Streptomonospora nanhaiensis: one gene and its partner. The protein of the gene in region 1 interacts with the protein of each later gene in a pairwise test. Links are inferred from orthologs where the notes say so. Each region holds a gene or a part of one and is shown on either strand. Other genes may lie near its edges.

Region 1 (7,482 bases):
GTGGGCGCCATGCGCCAGCAGGCCGTGGTGCGCGACGGCGAGATCGTCGCGCGCAACACCATCGCGCTGGAGCTGTCGGTCGACCACCGCGCCGTCGACGGCGCGGTCGGCGCGGCGTTCCTGAAGGACCTCGCCGAGGTCCTGGAGAACCCGATGCGCATCATCCTCTAGCCCCACCCGCACCACCCGGCGGCGCCCGCCCCCACCCGGGGGCCGGGCGCCGCCGCGCGTTGGGGACGGTGCGCGGCGGCATGGGCGCATGGTTCCACGTGAAACCGTTCGCCGGGCTGGGCCCCGGGTGACCGGAACCGCCGTATTCGCTGGTCGGTGGCGTTGGCGCGGCGGATGCGCGACGCTGTTCGTCCGCGTGCTACCGCACCGGCCTCGGCGGCCCCTCCGCCGTTGTCCGTGATGTCCGGTGCGGACGCCCCCGCCGAACCAAGGAGGCACCGCTGATGACTCCCGCATTCACCCACACCGCCGGGGCCGAGCCGCTCCGGGGTGCGGTGGCGATCGTCCCCGGTCCCGCGGGGACGCTCACCTTCGTTCTGCGGCAGCGCGGGGTGTTCGCCGGCCACTGGCTGCTGCCGGGCGGGTGCGTGGAGGCCGAGGAGAGCGCCGAGCAGGCGGCCCGGCGGGAGGCCGCCGAGGAGGCCGGGGTGCGGGCGGGCGCGCTGGTGCCCACCGGGGTCTACGACGTGCGCGGGGTCTCCCCGGAGTCCGGGCCCTACTGGATCCGCACGCACGTCTACCGCGCCCTGCGGCCGTGCCCGGTGGCGCCGGGGTTCTGCACCGACCTCGCCGAGGTGGCCGAGGTCGCGCAGGTGCACTGGCGCGAGGTCCTGCCCCATCCCACGGATATGGTCATCCTCAACGACGCCGGGGCGGCCGACTACGACCCCGACCTGATCCGCCGGCTGCTGGCCGCCGACGGGGTGACGATGACGCCGCTGGACGCCGTGCTGGCGCGCTGAACGCGGTCCGCCGCGCCGCGGCCGCGACCGATCCGCGTCCGATCCCGCGCGTCGCCTTGTCGACTCGTCGATTCACGCCCCTGACCGGGAACTCCGCTGCTTTACTGGAGATCATGGGCGAGCGTTGGCAGGAACGGTTTCGCGCGGGCAGGGTCGGTCTCCCCTCGTGGGCCCGGGAGGCCCCGGACCACTCCCTGTTCCGCAGCGACGTCAGCGGTACCTGGGAGCTGTACGCCTGGGACCGCGCGAGCGGCGAGCGGCGGCAGGTGACCAAGCGCCACCACGGCACCGAGACCGGCGCGATCGATCCCACGGGAGCGTGGGTGTGGTGGTTCGACGACTCCGGCGGCGACGAGTTCGGCGTGTGGCGGCGCCGGCCGTTCACCGGCGGCCCCGACGAACGCGCGTTCCCCGGGCTGGAGCCGTCCTTCATGGGCGGGCTGGCCCTGGGCGCCAGCGGGTCGGCGGTGGTGGGCCGCTCCACCGACCACGGGTTCAGCGCCCACGCCGGGTGGGCGGGCGGCGCGGCCGAGACCGTCTACGCCCACCGCGAGGAGGGCTGGGTCTGCGGGCTCTCCCGCGACGGCTCGCTGATCGCGCTGGCGCACAGCGAGCACGGCGACAGCAGGCACATGGCGGTCCGGGTGCTGCGCGCGCCCGGCACCGCCCCGGGCGCGGGCGACACCGTCGCCGACCTGTGGGACGGCCCCGGCCGCGACCTCACCCCGGTGGGGTTCGCGCCCGCGGGCACGTGCCTGCTGGTCCTGCACGAGCGGCACGGCCGCCGCGAACCCCTTCTGTGGGACCCCCTCACCGGCGACGAGCGCGAGATCCGCCTCGGCCTGGCCGGCGAGGTCTGGGCCGACTGGACCCCCGCGGGCGCGCTGCTGGTCACCGAGGAGGCGCGGGGCCGCACCGCGCTGTACCGCTACGACCTCGGCACCGAGTCCCTGACCCGGCTGGACGTCCCCGAGGGCGTGGTCTCAGCCGCCGCCGAGCGGCCCGACGGCACGGTGGAGTACGCGTGGTCGAGCGCGGCCCACCCGCCGGTCGTGCGCGACACCTCGGGCTCGGTCGTCCTGCGCGCCGACGGCCCGCAGGCGCCGCCCTCGGTGCCCGCCGAGGACGCCTTCGTCGAGGGCCCGGGCGGCACGGTGCACGCCCTCGTCTCGCGGCCCGCGACCGGCACGGCCCCCTATCCCACGGTGTTCTGCCTGCACGGCGGCCCCCAGGTGCAGGACCGCGACTCCTTCGACCCCGCCGTGGCGGCCTGGGTCGACCACGGCTTCGCGGTGGTGCGGGTCAACTACCGCGGCTCCACCGGCTACGGCGCCGCCTGGCGCGACGCCCTGGAGGGCCGGGTGGGCCTCACCGAACTGGAGGACGTCACGGCCGTCCGCGACTGGGCCGTCACCACCGGCCTGGCCGACCCCGACCGCCTCGTCGTCGAGGGCGGCTCCTGGGGCGGCTACCTCGCGCTGCTCGCGCTGGGCCGCCACCCCCACGACTGGAGCGCCGGGATCGCCGCGGTGCCCATCGCCGACTACGCCACCGCCTACGCCGACGAGATGGAGGCGCTGCGCTCGTTCGACCGCGCCCTGTTCGGCGGCGCGCCCGACCAGGTCCCCGACCGCTACCGCCGCTCCTCCCCCATCACCTACGCGGCGGCGCTGCGCGCACCGGTGCTGGTCCTGGCCGGCGAGAACGATCCCCGCTGCCCGATCCGCCAGGTCGACACCTACCTCGACCGGCTGGCGGCACTCGGCAAGGAGCACGAGGTGTACCGATTCGACGCGGGCCACGGATCCTTCGTGGTCGACGAGCGCATCCGCCAGATGGCCGCCGAACTCGACTTCGCGCTGAGAGTCACCGCAGGGGAGGGCGCGGCAGCGGGAGCGTCGTAGCCATGGACGGGCGACCCCGCTACCTGTGGGTGGCCGACCGGCTGCGCCGGCCCATCCTCAACGGCGAACTCGAGCCCGGGACCCGGCTGCCGTCGCGCTCCCGGCTGGCCCGCACCTACGACGTCAGCGAGCAGGTGTCCCGGCACGCGCTGCGGCTCCTGGTCAGCGAGGGGCTGGTCGAGGCCCGCCCCGGCTCCGGCTACTACGTCCGCCCCGTCCCCCAGATCCACCGGTTCTCCCGCACCGACCGCACCTCCGGCTCGGGTGTGGACCCGCTGGAGCGCTCCGACCTGGGCACCCAGACCGACGCGGTGTGCGGGGCGGTGGCCCGCCGGCTGGGCGTGCGCGACGGCGAGCGGGTGTTCCGCACCCGCTGCCTGGGCCTGTCCGACGGCGCGCCGGTGGCGCTGCACACCGCGTGGGAACCGGCGGCGCTGACCCAGGGCACCCTGCGCACCCCCGCCGACTCCGAGCCCGGCACCAGCGTGCTGCAGCGGTTGGGCGCCGCCGGGGTCATCATCGACCGCGTGGTCGAGGAGGTCGGCGTGCGCCCGCTGCGCGAACCGGAGTCCAGCCTGCTGCACCTGGCGCCGGGGCTGCCGGTGCTGGTGGTGGAGCGCACCCACTACAGCGGGCGGCGCCCGGTCGAGACCTCCGACCTGGTGGGCTCGGTCGACCACTGCCGACTGCTCTACCGGCTCAGCCTGGCGCGCGCGCCCAAGAAGCCCCGATAGCGGCCGGGGCAGGCGGAACCCGCTTGCCCCCGGCCGGTCCGGCTGCGACCCTGGCAGACGTGTGCGAACGTTCCATGGTGCTGGGGCTGCATTACGTGTGCCCGCCCTGCCGCTTCGCGGTCAAGCGGCGGGCCTGGGCCGTGCGCCCCGACGGCACCACCGATTGCCCCCGCTGCGGGCGCGCCATGCTCAACGCCGGGCAGGACCTTGAGGTCCCCCGCGCCACCGACCACGAGGGCTGGCGGGTGCTGACCCTGCTGCTGGAGGCCGGAGTGACCTTCCGCTCCTCCTGCTGCGGCGGCCCCGGGTGGCGCCCCCGCACGCTGCGGGAGGTCCGGGAGCGGCTGGCGGCGGCCGAACGCACCGGCGTGCCCCCGGCCAAGGCGCTGACCACGCGCGACGTCGACGCGATCGGCGCGCTGGCGCGCCCGGCGTCCCCGTCGGCCCCCGCCACCCCGCGCGCGCCCGCGCGGCGCTGAGGCCCATGCGAAAGGCGGCCGTCCGGCCCGCGGGTGCGGGCCGGACGGCCGCCGGGAGCCGGGACGGCTAGGAGCGGGTGAACTCCGCGGCCACCAGTTCGGCGATCTGGGCGGTGTTCAGCGCGGCGCCCTTGCGCAGGTTGTCGCCGCACAGGAACAGGTCCAGCGACCGCGGGTCGTCGATGGACCGGCGGATCCGGCCCACCCACGTGGGGTCGGTGCCCACGACGTCGGCCGGGGTGGGGAACTCCCCGCGCGCGGGGTCGTCCTGGACCACCACGCCCGGCGCCGACGCCAGCAGCTCGCGGGCGGCCTGGGCGTCGACCTCCTCGGCGAAGGTGGCGTGCACCGCCAGGGAGTGGGTGGTGACCACCGGCACGCGCACGCACGTGGCGGCGACCCGGAGGTCGGGCAGGCCGAGGATCTTGCGGGACTCGTTGCGGACCTTCAGCTCCTCGGAGGCGTAGCCGTCCTCCTTCAGCGAGCCCGCCCACGGCACGACGTTCATGGCCAGCGGCGCGGGGAACGGCCCGAGTTCGCCCACGGCGGCGCGGACGTCGCCGGCCCGGCTGCCCAGGGTGCGGTCGCCGGCGGCCTTCTCGATCTGGTCGCGCAGGGTGTCGATGCCCTCCTGGCCGGCGCCCGAGGCGGCCTGGTAGGAGGCCACCACGAGGTCGGTGAGGCCGTAGGCGCGGTGCAGCGCCCCGATGGCCACGATCATCGACAGGGTGGTGCAGTTGGGGTTGCTGATGATGCCGCGCGGGCGGTTGCGCGCCTGGTCGGCGTTGACCTCGGGCACCACGAGCGGGACGTCGGGCTCCATGCGGAACGCGCCGGAGTTGTCCACGGCCACCGCGCCGCGCGCGGCGGCGACGGGCGCCCACTCCTTGGAGACCTCGTCGGGGACGTCGAACATGGCGACGTCGACACCGTCGAAGACCTCCGGTGCCAGGGCCTGGACCTCGATCTCCTCGCCGCGGACGGTCAGCCGCTTGCCGGCCGAGCGCGGCGAGGCCACCAGCCGGATCTCGCCCCAGACGTTCTCGCGGGTGGAGAGGATGTCGAGCATGACGGTGCCGACGGCGCCGGTGGCGCCCACGACGGCCAGGGTGGGAAGGCGTTCGCTCATCGTCCGGTACCTCCGTACACGACCGCCTCGACCTGGGCGGCGTCCAGCTGGAACTCGGTGTGGGCCGCGGCGACCGCGGTGTCGATCTGGTCCTGCTCCACGACGACCGAGATGCGGATCTCGGACGTGGAGATCATCTCGATGTTGGTGCCCGACCGGGCGAGCGCGTCGAAGAACCGCGCGGTGACACCGGGGTAGGAGCGCATGCCCGCGCCCACCAGCGAGACCTTGCCGATCTGGTCGTCGTAGCGCAGCGCCTCGAAGCCGACCTCGTCCTGGATCTTCTTCAGCGCGGCCAGCGCGGTCTGGCCGGCGTCCATGGGGACCGTGAAGGAGATGTCGGTGCGCGAGGTGGAGGCCGCCGACACGTTCTGCACGATCATGTCGATGTTGATCTCGGCGTCGGCCAGCGCCGCGAAGATCGCCGCCGCCTCGCCGACCTTGTCGGGGACGCCCACGACCGTGATCTTGGCCTCGCTCCGGTCGTGCGCGACTCCGGAGATGATCGGTTGTTCCATGCCTTCGGCTTCCTCAACTTCCGAGACGACCCAGGTTCCGGGCTTCTGACTGAACGACGAGCGGACATGCAGCGGGATTCCGTAGCGCCGCGCGTACTCCACGCAGCGCAGGTGCAGGATCTTGGTGCCGCTGGCGGCCATCTCCAGCATCTCCTCGTAGGAGATCTTGGGGATGCGCCGGGCGGTGGGCACGATCCGCGGGTCGGCGGTGAACACGCCGTCGACGTCGCTGTAGATCTCGCAGGCGTCGGCGTTCAGCGCCGCGGCGAGGGCGACGGCGGTGGTGTCGGAGCCGCCTCGGCCCAGGGTCGTGATGTCCTTGCTGTCCTGGGAGACGCCCTGGAAGCCGGCGACGATGCAGATGGAGCCCTCGTCGAGCGCCTCCTGGATGCGTCCGGGCGTGACGTCGATGATCTTGGCGTTGCCGTGGAGCGACGTGGTGATCACTCCGGCCTGCGAACCGGTGAACGAGCGGGCCTCGTAGCCGAGGTTGCCGATGGCCATGGCGACCAGCGCCATGGAGATCCGCTCGCCCGAGGTGAGCAGCATGTCGAGTTCGCGGCCGGGCGGCAGCGGCGAGACCTGCTCGGCGAGGTCGAGGAGTTCGTCGGTGGTGTCGCCCATGGCCGAGACCACGACGACCACGTCGTAACCCGCCTTTTTCTGAGCGACGATCCGTTGGGCCACTCGCTTGATGGCCTCCGCGTCTGCGACGGAAGACCCACCGTACTTCTGCACGATCAGAGCCACGGTCGTTGCTCCTGAGGGGTTGGGATCACGGTAATCAATCAGGAAGTGTAGTCAGCGGAACGGTCGGTATGCCGTCTCACCTGCGGCGCTGCGCCGCCGAGGGCGAGGGCGAGGCCGGCACCGAGGCGGGGGTGTACCCCGAACGCGGCGGAGTACTCCCCCCGGACGCGAACTCGCGGCGCCGCCTGCGGCGACGGCGGGGCCGAAGAGCCGCCGGCCGGGCGTATCGGCGTGTCGGGAGCTAGAACTCCAGACTGCGGCGCCCCTCGAAGGCGCGGCCCAGGGTGACCTCGTCGGCGTACTCCAGGTCGCCGCCCACGGGCAGGCCGCTCGCCAGCCGGGTGACTTTCAGCCCCATGGGTTTGACCAGGCGCGCGAGGTAGGTGGCGGTGGCCTCCCCCTCAAGGTTGGGGTCGGTCGCCAGGATCAGCTCGGTGATCTGGCCGTCGGCGAGCCGGGTCATCAGCTCCTTGATGCGGAGGTCGTCGGGGCCGACGCCCTCGATCGGGCTGATGGCGCCGCCGAGCACGTGGTAGCGGCCGCGGAACTCGCGGGTGCGCTCGATGGCGACCACGTCCTTGGACTCCTCCACCACGCAGATGACGGCGGCGTCGCGGCGGGGGTCGCGGCAGATGCGGCACTCGCTCTCCTCGGCGACGTTGCCGCACACCGAGCAGAACCGCACCCGCTCCTTGACCTCGATCAGCGCGTTGGCCAGCCGCTTGACGTCGGCGGTCTCGGCGGCGAGCAGGTGGAAGGCGATGCGCTGGGCACTCTTGGGGCCGACGCCGGGCAACCGCCCCAACTCGTCGATCAGGTTCTGGACCGCGCCCTCGTACATCGCCCACCCGTGTGTGTCCGCAACTGCCTACCACCGTAGCCGAGACGGCGGCGCGGTGGCGCCACCCGGGCCGCGGTATCGGGACGGCCCGCCCCGGATTCGACGGCGCGCCGCGGGATCCGGACGGCGCCGCGCGGCGTCGGAACACACGTC
Region 2 (7,352 bases), 3.1 Mb from region 1 along the record:
GAGGGGCGGGTCTCCTTGCCCTGCTCCAGCCGGCGGTAGTAGTCGGTGCTCACCCCGGCGAGCGCGGCGACCTCGTCGCGGCGCAGGCCGGGGACACGGCGCTCGCCCGCGGCGGGCATCCCCACGTCCGCGGGGGCCACCTTGGCGCGGCGGGTCATGAGGAATCCGCCCAACTCGGTGCGCGGCATGCGCCGATTTTACCGAGGGCCCCGGCGCGCGGGGGGCCGCGGCGCTATCCCCCGGTTCGCACGGGGCGGCCCCACGCTGGTGGACATGAACACAACGCAGAGCAACCAGTCCGACGCACGTATCGTCTCCGCGAGCCCGCTCGCCGGACGCGTGGCCGTGGTGACCGGCGCCTCCAGCGGTATCGGCGAGGCGACCGCCCTGCGCTTGGCCGAGCTGGGCGCGAAGGTGGCGCTGCTGGCCCGCCGCGGCGACCGGCTCGACCAGGTCGAGGACCGGGTCCGCGCCGGCGGGGGCACCGCCCTGGCGCTGCCGACCGACGTCACCGACCGCGCCGCCGTCCAGGCGGCCGCCGAGCGGACCGCCGAGGAGCTGGGCCGGCCCGACCTGGTCTTCGCCAACGCCGGTGTGCAGCTCATCTCGCCCATCACCGACCTGGCGACGGCCGACTGGGACGCCCAGATCGACCTCAACGTCAAGGGCGTCATGAACACCGTGCAGGCGTTCGTGCCGTCCCTGGAGGCGGCCGCGGCCGAGGGCCGCAGCGCCGACCTGGTCCTGACGTCCTCGATCGCCGCCGTGCGGATCCTGGAGGGGTTCCAGGTCTACTCGGCGACCAAGGCCTACGTCACCCAGCTCGCCCGGCTGCTGCGCACCGAACTGGGCCGCAAGACGGTCCGGGTGGCGGTGGTGGAGCCGGGCATGGTCGACACCGAGCTGCCCGACCACGTCACCGACCCGGCGGCGAGCGGGCTGATGGCCGACCTCCTCTCCCGGATCGACGTGCTGAGGCCCGAGGACGTCGCCGAGACGGTGGCCTTCCTGTGCGCGGTGCCCCGGCACGTCAACCTGACCGAGATCACCCTCCTGCCCACCGAGCAGGTCGTCTAGGGGCCGCTCGGGCGGGTGGCGCCGCGGGCGCGGCCGCGGTGGGCGGCGACCTTGTGCCGGTTGCCGCAGCGCTCCATCGAGCACCACCGCCGGTTGCCCGGGCGCGAGGTGTCCAGGAACAGCAGGAGGCAGTCGGCCGCGGCGCACTCGCGCACGCGGCCGGCCCGCGGGGAGGCCACCACGTCGATGGCGTCGCGCGCCAGCGCGCCCAGCGCCTGGGTGCCGCTGATGGGCAGCTCCCAGGCGCGGGCGCGGGTGGCCGGGTCGATGCGGGGGCGGGGGGCGGCCCCGGCGGCGTCGTTGAGGGCGCGCAGGTGTTCGGGGCGCGCCGGGCGGCCCGCGGCCAGGTCGCGCGCCAGCGGGTGCAGGGTGTCGCGCAGCCGCTTGACCTCGCGCAGCTCCATGGGGCTGATGCGCAGGTGGGCCGGTGCCAGGCGCACCGGGGCGCCCAGGCGGCTGCGGGGCAGCCAGGCGGCGAGGTCGGCGGGGCTGTGCAGGATCTCGTAGCGCTCGTAGGGGCCCGGGCCCCCGGTGAGCAGGATCTCCAGGAACAGCGTGCCGGCGTCGAAGCGGTGGCGCTGCCCTTGGGGGGAGGTGAGGAGTATGCCCGCGGCCATGTAACCACTATAGTCGGTGTCGGTAACCGGTTAAGGCGGTAGAGGTGCTGCGCGCCGCGGCCGCAAGGAGGGGGAAGCACCATGGCGCCTGTGGGCAGGACGCGCGACGCGGGGTACCAGATCGGCGTGTCCACCACCCTGGACGCGCCGCCCGAAGCCGTGCTGGGCGTGCTGGCGGGTGCGCGGGGGCAGGAGTGCTGGCTGGGCGAGGGCGCCCGGGTGGACCTGGAGGTCGGCGCGGTCTTCTCCGCCGCCGACGGCTCCACCGGCGAGGTGCGCGGCCTGGGGCGCGGCGAGCGGATCCGGGTGCGCCGCCGCCGGCCCGACGGGCGCACCACCACCCAGCAGGTCGCCGTGGCGCGGCGGGGCGCGCGCACGGTCATGGTGCTGCACGAGGAGGGCCTGGAGTCGCCGCGGGAGCGCGAGCGGCGCCGCGCCCACTGGCGCGGGGTGGCCCACCGGCTGGTTGGCCTGGTGGAGGAGGCCGCCCGCACGGCTGCGGGCGCCGGCGGCTGAGGCGGTGCGGGCCGGTGCGGCGGTCGCCTCACGGCGCAGGGCACAACGCGGCTCCGTGGGCCGTCCGCGCGGCCGGGTGACCCGGCCCGCGGACGCGGTATTCCGCGAAGGCATTGTGTGGAGCCCGGGGGACACTTTCTACCGCACCGGCCCGCACCCCGCACAACACCCCGCCGACCGGCGGCTATTCCCGCCCGCGCCGGGCGATCGGTCCCGCCCCGGCGGACGTGGGCGCGCTGCGCGCGGCGCCGATCCGCGCCGAATTCGCGAGACTCGCGGTCTCCGGTTTCCCGTGCAATGCCGCAACCTGTGATGATTCACAGTGTGTGGCGTGAACTGATCCGTGAACTGTACCCGGAGGCCGAACTGGCCGACCCGGCCGAGGAGGCCGCCGTCGCCGAGATCGAGAAGGCGCTGGCCCTGCCCCTGCCCTTCGAGCTGGCCTCGCTGCTGCGCGAGTGCGACGGGGTGTACAACGAGTACGGCGACGCGGTGGTGTGGACGGCCGAGCGGCTGGTGGAGGACAACCTCGCCATACGCGGCGAGCCCGACTACCTGGAGCTGTACGCCCCCTTCGACGAGATGATCTTCTTCGGCGACTCCGACATGGGCCCGCAGTTCGCCTACGTCCACACCGACTACGGCCCCGGGATCGTGGTGTGGGACCACGAGACCGACCGCCGCCGCCTGGTCGCGGTCTCCCTGCGCGACTACCTGGTGCGCTGCCTGACCCAGGGCAACGGCTGGTTCCGCTAACCCCACGATGAGGCCACAGCCGATGGGGTAACGCGCGTCTCAGCGGCCACGTGCGCGGGGGAGGGGGAGGGCGGCGTCCGACCCGCCGCCGAGGACCTTCCAGAGACGGCGGCGCGTTGCGGTGGACCGTTGGCGTCAGCGTGCGCCGGGGCGCATCGCGGCCGCGGTGCCCGCCGCAACCGCCAGCGCGTCGGTGAGCGGCCGGTCGAGCAGTTCCGCGAGATCGGGGCTGGAGTTGCGGAGGAACCCGTGGCGCACGCTGGTGGCGATCGAGGCGAGCATCGGCGGCTGGAACGGCGGCAGCGCGCCGTCGGCGAGGAGCCGGGCGCGGTAGTCGCCGAGCCCGATCGCCCGGTGGGCGACGGCGAGGCGCTCGGCGACGTCACCGGCGGTGACCGGGTCGCCGACCAGGTCGTAGGTCGTGGCGGCGTGCGCGGTCGGGTCGCCGGCGACGATGGCCGCGGCCGCGGCCAATTCGCGCCGCGCTGGAGCTGCCGGAAGCGCCGCGCGCCGTTCGCGAGCTCGACGATCACGAGTGGTGCCCGCCCTCGGCGGCAGCCGAACACCCGCCGCAGGGCAGCGCCGCCTGGACTTCGACGACCCCGCCGCTGCTGACGCTGACCGTGCGCCGGCTGGAACCCGACGGGCTGGTGCTGCGGACCGTCTACCCCACTGTGCCCGCCCAGGTCGACTACCGACTCACCGAGACCGGCGCGAGCCTGCCCCACCTCGTCAGGGCAATGGCCGAGTGGTCGCTCGAGCACCGAGACGCCATCGCCCACGCCCGCCGGGCTTACGACGCGCGGTATCCCGACAGCGGGATCCGATGACCGTCGGCGCCGCCGACGTCATGGCCCGCGCCAGCCGGCCCGCCGCGGGGCGGTCTTACGGAATCGGTTTGACCTGCGACTTTGTGCTATTTTGCGAAGGCCGCCCCGGGCAGCCGGGGTGGCGCAGAGCACACCGCAGCCGGCCCCAAGAGCGAGATTCACACCACCATGCCTGAGCCCTCCATCCCCCAGGAGCCCGCCGACCAGCGCGTGCGCGTCCAGGGCGAGCCCGTCGAGTCCTTCCCCGAGATGGCGCCCGAGGCCATGCGCGGGCGGTCGCGCGCCATCACGGTCGTGGGCGAGGATGTGCTGCACCGGCGCAACCGCGACGTCGCCCCCGAGCAGTTCGGCACCCCCGAACTCGCCGCGCTCGTGGACGACATGTTCGCCACGATGTACGTCGCCGAGGGCGTGGGGCTGGCCGCCAACCAGGTCGGTGTGGACCTGCGGCTGTTCGTCTACGACTGCCACGACGACGACGGCGTGCGCCACGTGGGCCACGTGTGCAACCCCGTGCTGGCCGAGCGCGACCCCGAGGACAGCCCCCTGGTGGTCGACAACGAGGGCTGCCTGTCGGTGCCCGGACCCCACGCCGAGGTCCCCCGCGCCGAGTACGCCGCGGTGCGCGGGTTCGACCGCGACGGCAACCCCGTGGAGGTCGAGGGCACCGGCTACTTCGCGCGCTGCCTGCAGCACGAGACCGACCACACCCTGGGCCGCCTCTACATCGACCGCCTCGGCAAGCGCCCGCGCCGCAAGGTCCTCAAGCAGATGGAGGAGATGCGCGAGGAGGTGTTCGCCCGGCGCGAGGCCAACGCCGCCAAGCTCGCCGAGCAGCAGGCCGCCGCCGGGGCCTCCGCCGCCGAGTCCTGAGCGCGCCGGTGCTGCGGCCTCAGCGGGTGGCGGTGGCGATGTAGTAGTCGACCAGGCCCTCCTCGTAGGCGCGCAGCCAGTTGCGGCTCCACACGTCGCGGTACTCGGTCTGGGCGATCCAGGCGTCGAAGCGGCGCCACACGCGGGGGCCCACCGACTCCGCGGCGGCGTCGGCGAACCCGGCGCCGCGCAGCACGGCGGTGAAGTCGTCGACGGCCACCACCACGTCCACGCCGTTGCCGAAGGTCTCCAGCAGGGCGGTGGCCCGCGCCCGGGCCGACTCGGCGGTGAGGAAGAAGACCGCCACCGCCAGGCGGCCCCCGGGGCGCAGCACGCGGTGGGCTTCGGCGGCGAACGCCGGCAGGTCCTCGAAGTGCTGGGCGGCCTCCACCGAGTACACGGCGTCCAGGGCGGAGTCGGCCAGGGGCAGGCGGGCGGCGTCGGCCCGCGCGAAGCGCAGCGGCGCCGCCGCGCCCGGGCGGGCGTGGGGCACCCGCCGGCGCGCCCGGTCCAGCTGCTCGGGGGAGAGGTCCAGGGCCACCAGCGCGGCCGGGGCGAACTCCTCGGCCACCAGCGCGGCGCCCACCCCCAGCCCGCAGCCCACCTCGGCCGCGCGCCGGCCCGGTCCCAGGTGCGCGCGGCGGGCGACCTGGCGGTACATCTCCTGCTGGCTGGCGGTGCGCTCGGCCGTTGTGGGCGTGGAGTGGGGCCCGCCGGGCGGGTCGGCCCAGTAGCCGAAGTTGATGAAGCCGCCGGAGAACAGGGTCAGCGAGGACAAATCGTTGGCGCCGTACATGGCCGAGCGGAGGGCCTGCCGCGCGGCGGCGCCCTCGTCGCGCCGGGCGGCGCGCGGGGGGTCGGGTTCCACGACAGGGGCTGTGCCCGTCCGCGCCGCACCGGAAACCGCGCCTGGGCGGCCGCCGGGCGCGGGCGGTCAGGCCGGGCGCAGGGGTTCGCCGGGGACGAGGTGGTGGGTGAACCCGAGCGCGGCCAGGCGCTCGGCGGCCCGCCACGCCTCCTCGGGCACCTCCACGGGCGCGCTCCAGCCGCGGCGGGCGTAGACGGCCAGGCGCTGCAGGTCGCCCACCAGGAAGTGCGCCAACTCCTCGGCGGTGTGGCCGGGGTCGGCGCAGTAGCCGGTGTAGCCGCCGGGAAAGCAGGCGAAGGTCCAGCGCGGTGAGGGCCAGTGCACGGCGGCGGTGGCCAGCGCCCGCTGGGCCATGTAGGGCTTGGCCGTCACCACGGCGGCGCGCACCGGGATCTGGGCGGCCTCCACCAGGGCGCGGCTGCGGGTGAAGTTCTCCCCGGTGTTGGTGGCGCCGGTCTCCAGCAGCAGCGCGGAGTCGGGGATGGGCGCGGCGGCGCGGGCGGCGTCGGCGAAGACGTGGGCCTCGGGGCGCTCCCAGCGCGGGGTGCGCCCGTCGCCGCCGGTGCGCCGGCCCCGGTCGCCGGAGATCACCACCAGCGGGGCCGTCCCCCGCTGCCACAGCCGCGCGGCGTGGGCGGCCACGCGCACGTCGTGGCTGCCCAGCACCAGGATCAGGTCGTGGCCGGCGCCCGGCTCGGGTTGGCGCGCCGGGCGGGTGTGGAAGTCCCACAGCACGCGCGCCAGGGTGTGGGCCTCGCCGTCCAGCTCCCGCAGCACCTCGCTCACGCCCGCCAGCCTAGGGTGTGCGGCGCGGCGGATGCGCGGCGGCGTGGCCGGTTCGGGCCCACCGGGTGGGCCGGCGGCGGTAGTCTGCCTGCTGCGGCGGCGCCGGGCAGCGGGGGCCGCGCGGCAGGAGAGGGGCGCATCCCAATGAGCCGGGCCTGGACCGCCGTGGACTTCGAGACGGCCAACCCCGACCGCGGCAGCGTGTGCGCCGTGGGGCTGGTGCGGGTGGTCGACGGCGCCGTGGTGGAGCGCTACTCCACCCTGGTGCGCCCGCCCGAGCCGGTGCGGTTCTTCTCGCCCCGCCACACCGCCGTCCACGGCATCAGGGCCGCCGACGTCGCCCGCGCCCCGCAGTGGCCCGAGGTGCTGGAGCGCATCACGGCCCTGGCCGGCGACGACCCGCTGGTGGCCCACAACGCCGCGTTCGACGTGGGCGTGCTGCGGGCGGCCTGCGCCCACACCGGGCTGGCCCGCCCCGCCCTCTCCTACGCCTGCACGCTGGCACTGGCCCGCCGCGCCTGGGCTGAGCTGCCCGACCACCGGCTGCCGACGGTGTGCGGGCGCATCGGCTGGGACATGGCCGGGCGCCACCACCGCGCCGACGCCGACGCCGAGGCCGCCGCCCGCATCGTGCTGGCCGCCATGGAGGCCACCGCCGCCGCCTCGCTGGGGGCGCTGGCCGCGGCGCTGAACTGGCCGCTGCAGCGGCTGGCCGGAGGGCGCGACCCGCGCCCCGCCGCGCCCTCCGGCGGGAGCCGCGCCGGCGACCGGTTCGCCGCCTGGCAGGAGGCGTCGCGCGCCGAGCTGCCCGAGGCCGACCCCGGCGCCGACCCCTCCGGCCCCTTCTACGGCCGCACCGTGTGCATCAGCGGCGACCTCGACGGGATCCCCAAGCCCGACGCCTGGCGGCGCATCGCCGAGGCCGGCGGGCATCCGGCCAAGAACGTCACCCGCGCCACCGACGTGCTGGTGGTGGCTGACTCCACCGCCGGCGCCCCCACCGCCAAGCAGCGCCGCGCCGAGGACTAC

What was found.
Region 2: the proteins of HNR12_RS16345 (region 1) and def interact in binary tests that used the Escherichia coli proteins (3 or more experiments, as listed by UniProt). The link is inferred for Streptomonospora nanhaiensis from one-to-one orthologs.

The regions. Positions count from the first base shown.
Region 1 is NZ_JACCFO010000001.1:3,720,362-3,727,843, forward strand. What follows is about bases 3,190-6,189. They hold HNR12_RS16345 (aspartate-semialdehyde dehydrogenase), read right to left. Parts: upstream 5,221-6,189; coding sequence 4,159-5,220; downstream 3,190-4,158. Other genes in these bases: HNR12_RS16335 (GntR family transcriptional regulator), read left to right, coding at 3,190-3,612; HNR12_RS28550 (hypothetical protein), read left to right, coding at 3,672-4,091; HNR12_RS16350 (aspartate kinase), read right to left, coding at 5,217-6,189. In the rest of the region: HNR12_RS16320 (dihydrolipoamide acetyltransferase family protein), read left to right, coding at 1-171; HNR12_RS16325 (NUDIX domain-containing protein), read left to right, coding at 456-974; HNR12_RS16330 (S9 family peptidase), read left to right, coding at 1,088-2,878; more of HNR12_RS16335, read left to right, coding at 2,881-3,189; more of HNR12_RS16350, read right to left, coding at 6,190-6,488; recombination mediator RecR, read right to left, coding at 6,730-7,329.
Region 2 is NZ_JACCFO010000001.1:580,663-588,014, forward strand. Bases 2,947-5,816 are described here. They hold def (peptide deformylase), read left to right. Parts: upstream 2,947-3,964; coding sequence 3,965-4,669; downstream 4,670-5,816. Other genes in these bases: HNR12_RS02355 (SMI1/KNR4 family protein), read left to right, coding at 2,947-2,966; HNR12_RS02360 (hypothetical protein), read right to left, coding at 3,102-3,440; HNR12_RS02365 (winged helix-turn-helix transcriptional regulator), read left to right, coding at 3,617-3,796; HNR12_RS02375 (class I SAM-dependent methyltransferase), read right to left, coding at 4,689-5,537; HNR12_RS02380 (YdcF family protein), read right to left, coding at 5,604-5,816. In the rest of the region: HNR12_RS02335 (helix-turn-helix transcriptional regulator), read right to left, coding at 1-188; HNR12_RS02340 (SDR family oxidoreductase), read left to right, coding at 274-1,077; HNR12_RS02345 (CGNR zinc finger domain-containing protein), read right to left, coding at 1,074-1,694; HNR12_RS02350 (SRPBCC domain-containing protein), read left to right, coding at 1,785-2,210; more of HNR12_RS02355, read left to right, coding at 2,523-2,946; more of HNR12_RS02380, read right to left, coding at 5,817-6,323; HNR12_RS02385 (exonuclease domain-containing protein), read left to right, coding at 6,468-7,352. UniProt on the Escherichia coli protein: Removes the formyl group from the N-terminal Met of newly synthesized proteins. Requires at least a dipeptide for an efficient rate of reaction. N-terminal L-methionine is a prerequisite for activity but the enzyme has broad specificity at other positions.